One region of the Lysobacter hankyongensis genome, then DNA from elsewhere that is predicted to be linked to it. Evidence: riboswitches for the same ligand, from Rfam matches in the RefSeq annotation. Region 1 holds a riboswitch; the other holds the start of a gene.
What was found. A riboswitch is a leader RNA that binds a small molecule or an ion and turns the genes downstream of it on or off. The one in region 1 is predicted to bind cobalamin.
Positions count from the first base shown of each region.

Region 2: it holds a riboswitch for cobalamin, as region 1 does, so the genes downstream of both, ABD974_RS09905 (ribonucleoside-diphosphate reductase subunit alpha) here and btuB (TonB-dependent vitamin B12 receptor) in region 1, are expected to answer to the same signal.

Region 1 covers NZ_BAABJE010000002.1:327,950-335,502, reverse strand. Annotated here, with positions in the region: gene ABD974_RS05305 (efflux RND transporter permease subunit) at 1-2,775, shown strand, start outside; gene bioD (dethiobiotin synthase) at 2,840-3,526, opposite strand; gene ABD974_RS05295 (GAF domain-containing protein) at 3,590-4,084, shown strand; gene ABD974_RS05290 (TfoX/Sxy family protein) at 4,125-4,496, shown strand; cobalamin riboswitch at 4,543-4,775, shown strand; gene btuB (TonB-dependent vitamin B12 receptor) at 4,910-6,790, shown strand; gene ABD974_RS05280 (hypothetical protein) at 7,134-7,553, shown strand, end outside.
Region 2 covers NZ_BAABJE010000010.1:44,852-52,404, forward strand. Annotated here, with positions in the region: gene ABD974_RS09905 (ribonucleoside-diphosphate reductase subunit alpha) at 1-2,131, opposite strand, end outside; cobalamin riboswitch at 2,384-2,623, opposite strand; gene sucD (succinate--CoA ligase subunit alpha) at 2,748-3,623, opposite strand; gene sucC (ADP-forming succinate--CoA ligase subunit beta) at 3,756-4,922, opposite strand; gene ABD974_RS09920 (sensor histidine kinase) at 5,130-6,731, shown strand; gene ABD974_RS09925 (sigma-54-dependent transcriptional regulator) at 6,817-7,553, shown strand, end outside.

The DNA of each region.
Region 1 (7,553 bases):
CAGGGCCAGCAGATCGCGGCGATGTACGTGTCCTTCGCCAGCGAACGGCTGGACAACAACCAGATCACCGACTATCTCACCCGGGCGATCCAGCCCAAGCTGGTCACCGTGCCCGGCGTGCAGCGCGCCGACATCCTCGGCGCCGGCTCGTTCGCGATGCGGGTGTGGCTGAAGCCGGACCGGATGACCGCGCTGCAGGTCACCGCCAGCGACGTCGACGCCGCGCTGCGCAACAACAACGTGCTGTCGGCGCTGGGTTCGACCAAGGGCCAGATGGTGTCGATCGACCTCACCGCGCGCACCGATCTGCGCACGGCTGAGGAATTCCGCAAGCTCGTCATCCGCGAGCAGGACGGCGCCATCGTCCGCCTGGGCGATGTGGCCGACGTGGCGCTGGGGTCGGAGAACTACGGCACCTCGGTGCGGATCAACGGCCAGGCGGCGACGTTCATGGCCATCTACGTCTCGCCGGACGCCAACGCGCTCGACGTGATCACCGCGGTGCGCAAGGTGTGGGATGCGGAGATCATCCCGCAGTTGCCCGAAGGCATGGTCGGCACGATTCCCTACGACAGCACCGAGGCGATCCAGGACGCCATCCAGGAAGTGATCTCGACGATCATCGAAGCGGTGATCATCGTGATCGTGGTGATCTACCTGTTCCTGGGCTCGTTCCGCAGCGTGCTGATCCCGGCGGTGACCGTGCCGCTGTCGCTCGTCGGCACGCTGTTCCTGATGCTGATCATGGGTTTCACCATCAACCTGCTGACCCTGCTGGCGATGGTGCTCGCGATCGGCATCGTGGTGGACGATGCGATCATCGTGCTGGAGAACATCCATCGCCACATCGAGGAGGGCATGAAACCCCACGAAGCGGCGCTGCGCGGCGCGCGCGAACTCGCGTGGCCGGTGGTGGCGATGACCACGACCCTGGTCGCGGTGTACCTTCCGATCGGTTTCCAGGGCGGCCTCACCGGCGTGCTGTTCACCGAGTTCGCGTTCACGCTGGCCGGTTCGGTGCTGCTGTCGGGCGTGATCGCGCTGACCCTGTCGCCGATGATGAGCGCGAAGATGCTCAAGCCGCACGACGAGGGCGGCAAGGGCCGGTTCGAACGCTGGCTCGACACGCGTTTCGACCGGTTGCGTCACGGCTACCAGCGCAGGCTGCATGGCGCGCTCGATACCAAGAGCGTGATCGCGGTGTTCGGCGCCATCGTCTTCGCTTCGTGCATCTTCCTGTACATGCAGTCGCCGAAGGAACCGGCGCCGCAGGAAGACCAGGGCTTCATCTTCTCCATCGGCGTCGCGGATCCCTCGTCGACGCTGGACTATGTCGAGCGCTATACCGAGGAAGTGAACGCGATCACCAAGGCAGTCCCTGAAGTCGAGAACTACTTTCTGTTCAACGGCGGCTTCGGCGGCGGCGGCGGTTCCAATACCGCCATCGCGGGCTTCGTGCTCAAACCCTGGAGCGAGCGCGACCGTTCGACCAAGCAGGTGCTGGAACAGTCGCTGCAGCCGAAGATCTCCGAAGTCACCGGTCTCAACGTGTTCGCGCTCATTCCCCCGGCGTTGCCCACCGCCGGCGGCGGCGGCACCGGCGGCGAGTTCGTGATCGGCGGCATCGGCTCGCTGGAGCAGTTGCAGGAATTGTCCGACGCGATCCTCGCCAAAGGCTACGCGAGCAAGCGCTTCATCTTCCTCGACAAGGATCTGAAGATCGACAAGCCGCGGATCGAGGTACAGATCGACCGCGACAAGGCGGCGGCGCTCGGCATCGACATGCGCACGCTCTCGGCGGACATGTCGGCGATGCTGTCGGGCGGCTACGCGAACCGGTTCGCGATGCAGAACCGATCGTACCGGGTCGTCGCCCAGGTGCAGCGCAGCGACCGCCTCAATGCGGAACAGCTCACCAATTACTACACGCGCACGCGCACCGGCGAACTGATCCCGTTGTCCACCATCGTCACCCTCAAGGAAAGCGCGCAACCCCAAGTGTTGAACCGTTTCCAGCAGCTGAACGCGGTGTCGATCATCTTCGCCCCGCGTCCCGGCGTGAGCAAGGGCGAGGCGCTGGCGGTGCTGGAGCAGGCGGCGAAGGAAGTCCTGCCGCAGGGCTACAGCGTCGACTACGCCGGCGAATCGCGACAGTTCAAGCAGGAAGGCACGACGATGCTGGTGACTCTGCTGTTTGCGCTGATCATCATCTTCCTGGTGCTGTCGGCGCAGTTCGAGAGCTTCCGCGACGCGTTGATCATGCTGATCACCGTGCCGATGGCGATCTGCGGCGCGCTGCTGGTGTTGAACGTGCTGGCGATCGCCAGCGGCATCCTCGGCATCAGCGGCATCGAGGCCTTCCCCGGGATGAGCATCAACATCTACACCCAGGTCGGCCTGGTGACGCTGGTCGGCGTGATCTCCAAGCACGGCATCCTGATCGTGGAGTTCGCCAACAAGCTGCAGATCGAGAAGGGTCTCGGCAAGCGCGAAGCGATCGAGGAGGCCACGGCGATCCGACTGCGTCCGGTGTTGATGACGACCGCGGCATTGGTCTTCGCGATGATCCCGCTGCTGATGGCCAGCGGCCCCGGCGCGGCCGCGCGTTTCTCGATGGGCATGGTGATCGCGTCGGGCATGACCATCGGCACCGCGTTCACGCTGTTCGTGCTGCCGGCGTTCTATCTGTATCTCGCCCGCGACCATGCGCACGACAAGGCGCGCGCTGCGGCCGGCGATGCGCCAGCGCCGGAGGCCCTGCCGCAACACGGCTGATCCCTTCGTGCATGCGATCCGGACAGGCGCGCTTCGGCGCGCCTTTCTTTTTGCGACGCCGCGATCAGAATCCCTGCGGCAATCGCAAATGCCGCGCCATCGCCCGCGCGTCCGCGCCGGGCGCATGCGGCAATATGCCGAGGCAGTGCGCCGGCAATGCATCGTTCAACAGACCGGTGTAGGCATCGCGCTCGGTGAAGGCCGGATCGACGCTGCTGCCGATCCAGCCGATCATCCGCACGCCATCGGCTTCGATCGCGCGCGCGGTGAGGCGCGCGTGATTGAGACAGCCCAGGCGCAGGCCCACCACCATCACGACCGGCAGATCGAGCCTGCGGACCAGATCGACCTGATCCAGCCCGTCGTCCATCGGCGCGGCCCAACCGCCCGCGCCTTCGACGACGACCGCATCGGCCTGCGCCGCAAGACGACGATAGGCGCCGTGCAGACGTTCGAGATCCACGTGCACGCCCATCGCGCGCGCGGCCAGTTGCGGCGCCGTCGCGAGCGCCAGTGCGTACGGGTTCACGTCGTCGTAGACCGGCGAGGGATCGCTGGCGGCCTGCAGCGTCAGCGCGTCCTCGTTGCGCAAACCGTCCGGCGTGGGTTCACAGCCGCTGGCGACCGGCTTCATGCCGACCGCGCGCAGACCGGCCATGCGCAGCCGGTGCACCAGGGCGGTCGCGGCGACGGTCTTGCCGACGCCGGTATCGGTGCCGGTGACGTAGAGGCTGCGTGCGGGCTGGGACATCGTCGGGCTCCGGAACGGAAGGCGCATGGTAATGCCGGGCGGCGGCGCTGCTACACTGGCTGCATGAGTTTCGCCGCCATTCCGCTTACCGGCAGCAAGCCGGAACAGTACGCCCAGCTCGCGGCCCAGGCCGAAGCCCTGCTCGCGGGCGAGCACGACCGCATCGCCAATGCCGCAAATCTGTCGGCGCTGGTGTACCACGCGCTGCCGGAACTCAATTGGGCCGGCTTCTATTTCTTCGACGGCACCGAACTGGTGGTCGGGCCCTTCCAGGGTCTGCCGGCCTGCGTGCGCATCGCGCTGGACAAGGGCGTCTGCGGCGCCGCGGCGCGCACGCGCACGACCCAGCGCATCGCCGACGTGCATGCGTTCCCTGGGCACATCGCCTGCGACGCGGCGTCGCGTTCCGAACTTGTCGTGCCGCTGGTGCGCGACGGTGCGCTGGTGGGTGTACTCGACCTGGACAGTCCGGTCCCGGACCGTTTCGACGTTGATGATCAGGCGGGTATCGAGGCCATCGCGGCGTTGTTCGTGCGCAGTCTGCGCACGGACGGCTGATGGACCGCTCGCCCCATCCCTTCTCCGAAGACACGAACGCATGAGCGCTCCGCTGAAACTCCGCAACATCGGTCCGAAAAGCGCGGCTTGGTTGCGCCAGGTCGGGCTGCGCACGGAAGAAGATCTGCGCGCGATCGGCGCGCTCGAAGCCTTCATGCGCGTCAAGCGCGCGGGCTTCAAACCCAGTCTCAATCTGCTGTATGCGCTGGAAGGCGCGCTGATGGGCTGTCATTGGCAGGAAGTGCCGGCCGAACGCCGCAGCGAACTGCTGGTCGCCGCCGACGCCGCCATCGCACTGCTGCCGCCACCGCGCGGCCGCCCCGCCGCCGCCCCGGTGACGACCACCCACCACGCCCGCGAAGACGCGGCGCCGGTGTTCAGCCTCTTCGACGAGCCCGACAGCGGCGACTGAGCCTGCTGCGCAGCCGCGCGACGCCGGCCGTCCACGCGGATCGGGTACACTGCGCGCGCTTCATGGTGACCCGCGGGCATTCGCCCCAGGGTTGAAACGGGAAGCCGGTGCGCGTCGTTTTCGACACGACGCAAGGCCGGCGCTGCCCCCGCAACGGTAAGTGCGTCAAGCCATCGCATCCGCCACTGTGGACATTGTCCGCGGGAAGGCGCGGTGGCCCGAACGGTCTCCGACCGTTCGCGCACGAGCCCGGAGACCGGCCAGGAAGTCCATGGTTGCGATGCGGAGGGCGTCGCGGCGATCACGTCGTTCGCCATGCCCTGCATGCCCGCCGGCCGCTCGCTGCCTGTTTCCTCCGTTCGCGACTCCTCCGCACTTTCTCACCGCGCGGGTGCGCGCGATGGAGTTCCCGAATGTCTTTCCGAAAATTTCCGCTGGCGCTTGCCGTGACCGCTGCGCTCGCGACCACCGCGTCCTTCTCCGCCGCCGCACAGGCCGATGACGACGCCGATGCGCTCGACGAGATCGTCGTCACCGCGACCCGGACCGCCGTCACCACCGACGCCGCCTTGGCGCCGGTCGAGGTGATCGATCGCGATGCCATCCAGCGCAGCCAGGCCGGTTCGCTCGGCGAACTGCTGCGCGGCCGCGCCGGCATCAATCTCAGCAACCAGGGCGGCATGGGCAAGCTCAGCACGCTGTTCGTGCGCGGCGCCGAATCCGATCACGTGCTGGTGCTGGTCGACGGCGTGCGCATCGGTTCGGCCACGTCGGGCCTGGCCTCGTTCCAGGACCTGCCGATCGCGTTGATCGATCGCGTCGAAATCGTGCGCGGTCCGCGCTCCAGCCTCTACGGCTCCGACGCCATCGGCGGCGTGATCCAGATCTTCACCCGCCGCGACCGCGGCGACGCGACCTTCCGTTTCCACCTCGGCGCCGGCAGCCATGGCCGTCGCGAGGGCGGGCTGGGCGTGGGCGGCGGCAGCCGCATTTCCGATGACGTCAGCGGCTGGTTCGGCATCGACGCCGGCTTGCAGCGCACCGACGGCATCGACGCCTGCCGCGGCGCGGGCTTTCCGGTCTTCGCCGGCTGTTTCGTCGATGGTCAGACCGATCGCGACGGTTACGAACAGCATGCCTTCTCGCTGCGCGGCGGCCTGAAGATCGGCGATTCCGTCGAACTGCAGGGCAACGCGCTGCACGTCAGCGGCCACAACGACTACGACGGCAGTTTCGTCGACAATTCCGACATCGTGCAGCAGGCGATCGGCGCGCAGCTGCGCTGGAAGGCGAGCGAAGCGTTCGACCTGAAGGTCTCGGTCGGCAGCAACGAGGATGCGTCCGACAACTTCCTCGGCAGCACCGCCAACGGCGATTTCGCCAGCCGTCGCGACAGCGCCTCGGTGCAGGGCGACTGGATGCTCGCCGAAGGCCAGTTGCTCACGCTCGGCCTCGACTGGCTGCGCGACCGCATCGACAGCGACACCCCCTACGATGAGACCCGTCGCGGCAACCGCGCCGCGTTCGCGCAGTATCAGGGCCGCTTCGGTGGCCACGATTTGCAGCTCGCGCTGCGTCGCGACGACAACGACCAGTTCGGTGGCGAAACCACCGGCACCGCGGCCTGGGGCCTGAGCTTCGCCGAACGCTGGCGGATCACCGCGAGCTACGGCACCGCGTTCAAGGCGCCGACCTTCAACGAGCTGTACTACCCGTTCTTCGGCAATCCGTCGCTGCGCCCGGAATCCTCGAAGACCGTCGAAGCGGGCATCGCCTGGCGCGGAGAGCGCACCGGTGTGCGTCTGGACGCGTTCGCCACCGATGTCGACGATCTCATCGCCTACGACGCTTCGCTGTTCCTGCCGAACAACATCGAGCGCGCGCGTCTGCGCGGCGCGGAGCTGCGGGTGGACAGCGAAGTCTTCGGCTGGACCGTGGCCGGCAGCGCGAGCTGGCTGGACTCCGAGAACCGCGCGCCGGGCCCGAACCACGGCAACGACCTGCCGCGCCGCGCCCGCGAGACCGCGCGGCTGGAACTGGACCGCGGCTTCGGCGCCTTCCGCCTCGGCTTCACCGGCGTGGCCGAGGGCGACCGCTACGACGACGTCGCCAACAGCCGCCGCCTCGGCGGGTTCGCCACCCTGGACGTGCGCGGCGAATACCGATTCGCCGACGACTGGACCCTGCAGGCGCGGGTCGCCAACGTCTTCGACAAGGCCTACGAGACCGCGGCGTTCTACAACCAGCCCGGCCGCGAGTGGTCGCTGATGCTGCGGTTCGCGCCGGCGCGCTGATCCGCGCGTCACCGGCGATCGGCCATGCGCCGGTCGCCGGTGGCGTCTCGACCTGAACGAGGGCCCGGTCCCGGCAACGCGCGGCCCTGCCGGCCGCCGGAGTCGGCCCGAATCGCGCTTGTGGGCGATTCTCGCCGCGTGATAAAACAGGCCACCGATTCCATCCCGCGGGCCGCACGCCGGCCCCTGCCCGGACCCCGTTCCGGCCCAGGGGCACCCCGGCCACGGGCCGGAACACGCAGGCTCCCTCCGCTTCGCACGCCTCATGCCCACGACCAGTCCATCCGCGAACCGATCGACGCTCTTCGTCGTGAGGCCCGCTTCCGCTTCCGCACCCTCCCCGATGGCGCGCCTGTCGCGCCTGAAGGAAGAGGCGCGGCTGCTCGACGCCGCGCCGCTGAAGGGCGGCCGGCGCGGTTGGGTGGTGCGCGTGGCCGGCAATGCGAAGAACCAGCGGCGGACCTGGGAGGCCCTGAGCAAGGAACTCGGCGAGAAGTTCAGCGTGATCCCCGCGTTGGGCGACGCCGACGGCGGCTACAGCTACCCCACCGGCTACCTGTCGCTGCGCTTCGAAGACGGCGCGACGCGCGAGCAATTGCAGGATGTCGCGCGCCACCACAATCTCAAACTCGTCCGCCGCGAACAGTTCACGCAGAAACAGGCGCTGTTCAAGCCGGAAAACGCGGCCGAGGCGTTCCTGCCGTCGCTGATCGACCAGATCGCCAGGGACAAGACGGTCGACGATGTCTGGCTGGACGCGGAA
Region 2 (7,553 bases), on a different contig from region 1:
CGATGCCCTGCACCGAGCCCTCGGCGAGCTTGATCGCATCGCGCGTGGCTTCGGTCCACAGGCCGAGGCGTTTGAGTTCGTCGACCAGATGACGATTGATCTGCAGGAAATCGCCGGACAGGGTTTCGCGCTTGAACAGATTGCTGACCTGCGGCTCGATGCATTCGTAGCAGCCGGCGATCGACGCGATGGTCGCGGTCGGCGCGATCGCGATCAGCAGCGAATTGCGCAGGCCGTGCGCGGCGATCCGCGGCTTCAGCGCCTCCCACGCGTCGCGTTCGGCCGGTTCGGCATCCCACAGGTCGAACTGCAGGGTCCCGGCGGCGGCGCGGGTCTCGACGAACGCCGGATGCGCGCCGTGTTCTTCGGCGAGCTCGCACGAGGTCTCGATCGCATGCAGGTAAACGCGTTCGGCGATGCGCGTGGACAGGGCCAGCGCTTCGGCCGAATCGAACGACAGACGCAGCCGGAAGAACACATCCTGCAGGCCCATCACGCCCAGACCGACCGGACGCCAGCGGAGGTTCGATCGGCGCGCGGATTCGATCGGATAGAAATTCAGGTCGATCACGCGATCGAGTTGACGCACGGCCACGCGCACGGTTTCGGCGAGCTTCCCGAAGTCGAAGTGCGGCGCCCCGCGTTCGTCGACCGCGACATGCTTGGCGAGGTTGATCGAACCGAGATTGCAGACCGCGGTTTCCTCGGCGGACGTCACTTCCAGGATTTCGGTGCACAGGTTCGACAGATGCACCGTCCGCCCCGGGCCGACCTGATTGCAGGTGCGGTTCGACGCGTCCTTGAACGTCATCCAGCCGTTGCCGGTTTCGCCCAGTACTTTCATCATGCGCGCGTAGAGGTCGCGGGCCTTGAGCGTGCGCACCGCCAGCCCCTGCTGCTCGGCCTGCGCGTAGGCGCGCTCGAAGGCCTCGCCCCACAGATCGACGAATTCCGGCACCGTGTTCGGATCGAACAGAGACCAGTCGCCGTCGTTCTCGACCCGCTGCATGAACAGGTCCGGCACCCAGTTCGCGAGATTGAGGTTGTGGGTGCGGCGCATCTCGTCGCCGGTGTTGTCGCGCAGTTCGAGGAACTCCTCGATGTCCGCGTGCCAGGTCTCCAGATAGATGCAGGCCGCGCCCTTGCGCTTGCCGCCCTGGTTCACCGCCGCCACCGAGGCATCGAGGGTCTTCAGCCACGGCACGATGCCGTTGCTGCGGCCGTTGGTGGAACGGATCAGCGCACCGCGCGAACGGATCCGCGAATACGACTGGCCGATGCCGCCGGAGAACTTCGACAATTGCGCCACGTCGCCGTAGCGGGCGTAGATGTCGGCCAGCGAATCCTTCGGCGAATCGAGCAGGAAGCACGACGACAGCTGTTCGTGGCAGGTGCCGGCATTGAACAGCGTCGGCGAGCTGGGAATGTAGTCCAGCGATGACATCAGCGCGTACAGCTCCAGCGCCGCGCCCGGGCTTTCGGTCAGCGCCACCGCGATACGCATGAAGAACTGCTGCGGCGTCTCGATGACCGTGCGCCGCTGCGGGTGCTTCAGCAGGTAGCGGTCGTAGAGCGTGCGCAGGCCGAAGTACTCGAAATGACGGGTGCGGGCGATGTCGATCGCATCGTTGAACTTGCGCGCGTGGATCTCGACCACGCCGCGCACGCGGTCGTTGATCAGGCCCAGCGCGTGCCCCAGCGCGATCGACTGCGAGAACGAATGCACGCCCTGTCCGGCCACTTCCTTGTCGATGTAGCCCGACAGCAGACGCGCGGCGAGGCGCGCGTATTGCGGCTCGTCGGCGGTGAACGCGGCGGCGGTACGGATCGACAGTTCGTCCAGTTCGCGGGTGGTCGCGCCGTCGTAGATGCCGGCGATGGTCTTCAGCGCGACCCGCATCGGGTCGATGTCGTCCAGGCCATCGCAGCAGCGCTGCACGGCGCGGACGATCTTGCCGACGTCGACCGGCTCGCGGCGGCCGTCGCGCTTGGTGATGGTCATGGCGATGGCCGCATGCGGCGGCGCCAGCGCGAAATCGCGCTGCGGACCTGCGGCCGGTGCGGTCGCGGCCGCATCCGTGGTTCTGGTGGGTGGCCTGCTGGGTGTTCTGGTGGGTGTCGCGGTGGTCATCGGTCCTCTCCGTTGCGCAATGGAGAGGAAGCGAAAGCGGCGGACGCGCGCGTCCCGCTGCGGGACGGATCGGGTGCCACGACGGCGGTCGCGACCGATGCGCACGGACACCGGCCCTCGCCCCCTCGGGCGAGCCTGCGTCTGCGCGGATTGCGGATCGAAGCGATGCACCGGACACGATGCGGCGCGGGCTTCCTGCCCGTGCGCGACTTCGACCGACGCTCCCCGCGGAGACGGTGGCCAGACGGCGCCTGTCGGGCGCCGGTCGAGGCAGGTCTTCGGGCTTACAGGCGCGCGACCGGACCGGTCGCTCCTACTGCGCGTCGCTTCCCAGCCGTGCGTCCCGTTGCGGGACAAGGCCAGTGCCATTGACGCGGGTCGTTCCTGATTACCGCTGCGGGGCAGCCCCGGAATCGAGCGCGATGGCGCTCACCGGGTTCCCATTTCAGCCGACCCCGGGCGGGGTCGGCACCTTCGACGGGCACAACATAGTGGGCCGATCGCCGAGGGTCAACACAAAATGTCGGGCGCCTTGTTTCATACGCGCAAAACGAAGGCCGCCCGGAGGCGGCCTGCGTCGAACTGCGCGATCAAACGGCGCGCGCGTGACGAAGACTTACTTCGCGAGGCGCTTCGCGATGGCGGCGCCGAGGTCACCCGGCGAGCGCACGGTGGTGATGCCGGCCTTTTCCATCGCCGCGAACTTGCCTTCGGCGGTGCCCTTGCCGCCCGACGCGATCGCGCCGGCGTGGCCCATGCGCTTGCCGGCCGGGGCCGAGGCGCCGGCGATGAAGCCGACCACCGGCTTGGTGACATGCTGCGCGATGAACTCGGCGGCTTCCTCTTCGGCGCTGCCGCCGATCTCGCCGACCATGATGATGCCCTCGGTCTGCGGATCGTTCTGGAACAGCTTCAGCGCATCGATGAAGTTGGTGCCGTTGATCGGGTCGCCGCCGATGCCGATGCAGGTCGACTGGCCGAGGCCGGCGTCGGTGGTCTGCTTCACGGCTTCATAGGTCAGCGTGCCCGAGCGCGAGACGATGCCGATCTTGCCCGGCAAGTGGATGTGGCCCGGCATGATGCCGATCTTGCACTCGCCCGGGGTGATCACGCCGGGGCAGTTCGGACCGATCAGCACGGCCTCCGGATAGCCCTTCAGCGTGTTCTTCACGCGCAGCATGTCGAGCACCGGAATGCCCTCGGTGATGCAGACGATGACCCGGATGCCGGCGTCCGCGGCTTCGAGGATGGCATCGGCCGCGAACGGCGGCGGCACGTAGATCACCGACGCGTCGGCGCCCGTGGTCTTCACGGCGTCGGCGACGGTGTTGAACACCGGCAGGCCGATGTGCTCGGTGCCGCCCTTGCCCGGCGTGACGCCGCCGACCACCTGCGTGCCGTAGTCGAGCATCTGCTGCGCGTGGAAGGTGCCCTGCTGGCCGGTGAAGCCCTGGACGATGACTTTGGTGTTCTTGTTGACGAGAACGGACATGGGTTCGAAATCCTTGGGTTGTCTCCTTCCCCCGCATGCGGGGGAAGGTCGGGATGGGGGCCGTTCGTCGCCCCCACCCTAGCCCTCCCGCGCGCGCGGGGGAGGGGATTCATGAGAGGTGTTCTCTGCGGATCAGGCGGCCTTCACCGAAGCGACCGCCTTCTTCGCGCCGTCGTTGATGTCGTCGGCGGGAATGATGGCGAGGCCCGAATTCTTGAGGATGTCCTTGCCCAGTTCGACGTTGGTGCCTTCGAGGCGGACGATCACCGGCACCTTCACGTCGACTTCCTTCACCGCGGCGATGATGCCCTCGGCGATCATGTCGCAGCGGACGATGCCGCCGAAGATGTTGACGAAGATCGCCTTCACGTCGGGATCGCGCAGGATCAGCTTGAACGCCTCGGTCACGCGCTCCTTGTTGGCGCCGCCGCCGACGTCGAGGAAGTTCGCCGGCTCGCCGCCGTTGAGCTTGATCACGTCCATCGTCGCCATCGCGAGACCGGCGCCGTTGACCATGCAGCCGATGTTGCCGTCCATCGTGACGTAGTTGAGATCGTGCTGGCTCGCCAGCACCTCGGTCTCGTCTTCCTGGCGGATATCGCGCATCGCGGCCAGTTCCGGATGGCGGAAGGTGGCGTTGTCGTCGGAATTGATCTTGCCGTCGAGCACCGCGAGGTCGCCGTTGGTGAGGATGGCGAGCGGGTTCAGTTCGACCAGCGCCAGATCCTTTTCGTTGAACAGCTTGTACAGGCCGAGCATGATCTTCGTGAGCTGGCCGACCTGCCTGGCGTTGAGGCCCAGCGCGAAGCCCATGTCGCGGCACTGGTAGGCCTGCAGGCCCTGGACGTAGTTCACGTGCAGAGTCTTGATCGCGTCGGGATTCTCGACCGCGGTCTTCTCGATCTCGACGCCGCCGTCGGCAGAAGCGATGAAGGTGACCGCCTTGCTGGAACGGTCGACCAGCACCGAGAGGTACAGCTCCTGGGCGATGTCGGTGGCCTGGGTCACCAGCACGCTGTCGACCGGCAGGGCGACACCGGCGGACTGATAGGTGGCCATCTTCGTGCCGAGCATGGCCTTGGCGTATTCGCGCACCTCGTCGTAGGTCTTGGCCAGCTTGACGCCGCCGGCCTTGCCGCGGCCGCCCGCGTGGATCTGGGCTTTCACCACCCAGAAGTCGCCGCCGATGGCCTTGGCCGCATCGACGGCCTCCTCCGGAGTGCGCGCGACGCGACCGGCCGGGACTGCGATGCCGTACTCGGCAAACAACTGCTTCGCCTGATATTCGTGGAAATTCATGTGGGTTCCATGCGGGGAAGACGGCCGCACGCGGGTGCGGGGGCCGCGTCGCGATCGCCTCCGGCGGGAGCCGGATGGGCGGACGGGCGCGGACAGGCCGATATTCTCGCCGATGCGCCGGGCGCGGGCCAGCCCGGACCATGGTCGAAGCCGGCGCGGGCCGCCGGGCACGCCTATACTCGCCCGACTTCCCCACGGACCCCGGGCTTGAGCCTCTCCACCGCATCCGCCCAGCCGGCACAGGACTACCAGCGGCGCGAGCTGTATCTGTTCGCGCTGTATCGGGTGCTCGAAGCGGGGCTGCTGGCCCTGCTGGTGTTCAGCCCGCTGGCGAAGCTGGAACCGCAGGCCGGCCATGAGCATTGGGTCGCGGCGGCCGCAACGCTCTATGTGATCGCCGCACTGGCGTTGTTGTTCCAGGCGCGCAGGGCCGGCGATGTGGTCCGGCCGACGCTGATCGGCGTCGGCATCGACATCCTGGTGGCTTCGTACGTCGCGCATGCCGTGCCTTCGGCGACCTCCGGCGTGGCGCTGATGCTGCTGTTCAATGTCGGCTCGGCCTCGCTGCTGCTGTCGCTGCGGATCGGACTCGGCATCGCCGTGCTGGCTTCGGCCGGACTGGCCGCGGCCTATCTGTGGACCCTGCTGGTGGAGCAGCAGACCCCGCGGCCGATGGCGGAACTGATGATGTTCACGGTCAGCTTTCTGGCCATCGCCACCCTGACCCATCAACTGCGCTTGCAGATGCGCAAGACCGAGGCGCTGGCGGAACGCCGCGGTGCCGAAGCGGTGCGGCTGGCCGAAATCAACGAACTCATCATCCGGCGCATGCGCACCGGCGTGCTGCTGGTGGACCGCGAAGCCCACATCCGTCTGGCGAACGAGGCGGCCATGCTGTTGCTCGGCGAGAGCGCCGCCGGTACCCGCCGGCTGGTCGAGGCCGCGCCCGAACTCGCGCTGCGGCTCAGCGAGTGGCTGCGCAACGGTCTGCCCAACGACACGCCGCTGCGGCTGGGCAACGACCAGTTCGAGGTGGTACCGCGATTCGCGCGCCTGCTCGCCAACAGCGACAACACCCTGATCTTCCTCGACGACACCTCGCTGGTCTCGCGCCGCGCCGAATCGCTCACGCTCGCCGCGATGGGCCGTTTTTCGGCGAGCCTGGCCCATGAGATCCGCAACCCGCTGGCGGCGATCAGCTATGCGGCGCAGTTGCTTGAGGAATCGCGCGACCTGCCCGACGGCGACCGTCGCATGGTGCAGATCATCCACCAACAGTGCATGCGCACGAACAGCATCGTCGAAAGCGTGCTGGGCCTGGCGCGGCGCGAGCGCGCGACCGCCGAACATCTCGAACTGGTCGGATTTCTGCGCGGCTTCATCGATGAATTCCGGCAGACCGTGCCCGACGAGACCGACAACATCACGCTCGCCGCGCCGCAGCCGCTGGTGCCGGCGCTGATCGACCCCAAGCATCTGCACCAGATTCTCACCGCGATGGTGCAGAACGCGCGGCGCCATGGTCATCTGCCGGGCGAGCCGGCGCGCATCACCCTGCACGCCTACCGCCTGGACGATACCCCGGTGATCGATGTCATCGATCGCGGCCCCGGCATCCCGGACGCGGTGGTGCCGCAGCTGTTCCGCCCGTTCTTCACCACCTCCGAGCACGGCACCGGACTGGGCCTCTACATCGCCCGGGAGCTGTGTCGCGCCAACGGCGCCTCGCTGGATCACGTGCCCGTGCCCGGCGGCGGTTGCTGCTTCAGGATCACCATGCCGAGCCAACACACGCTGCTGCCGGCCTGATCGTCGTCGCCTATCGCTGCGCCGATCAAGCATTGCGGCTGTTGCGCCTGCCGCAAATGGGCTAAAGTTGACGCAGGAGGGCAATATGGCCGAGCAACGCAGTGCGCTGATCGTCGACGACGAGCACGATATCCGCGAGCTTCTGGTGGTGACACTGGGGCGGATGGGCTTGCGCACGGACACCGCACCCAATCTGGCCGTGGCCCGCGAGATGCTCAGCACGGTCGCTTACGATCTGTGCCTGACCGACATGCGGCTGCCGGACGGTTCGGGCCTGGAGCTTGTCGCCGAAATCGCCACCCGCTTCCCGACCACCCCGGTCGCGGTCATCACCGCCTACGGCAACGTCGAAGCCGCGGTGGAGGCCCTGAAGAGCGGCGCCTTCGACTTCGTGACCAAGCCGGTCGACCTGACCGTGCTGCGCGGCCTGGTCCGTCAGGCGCTCGACCTGAACACCCGTCGCCAGGCCAACCCGGAAGGCTCGACCCTGCTGCTCGGCGATTCGTCGGCCATGGTCGGACTGCGCGACACGATCGCCAAGGTCGCCCGCAGCCAGGCGCCGGTGCACATCCGCGGCGAATCCGGCACCGGCAAGGAGCTGGTCGCCCGCACCATCCACGCCCAGGGCTCGCGCGCGGCGGGTCCGTTCATCCCGGTGAACTGCGGCGCGATTCCCTCGGAGCTGATGGAAAGCGAGTTCTTCGGCCACAAGAAAGGCAGTTTCACCGGCGCGCATACCGACAAGCTCGGCCTGTTCCAGGTGGCGGACGGCGGCACCCTGTTCCTGGACGAAGTGGCGGAGCTGCCGCTGTCGATGCAGGT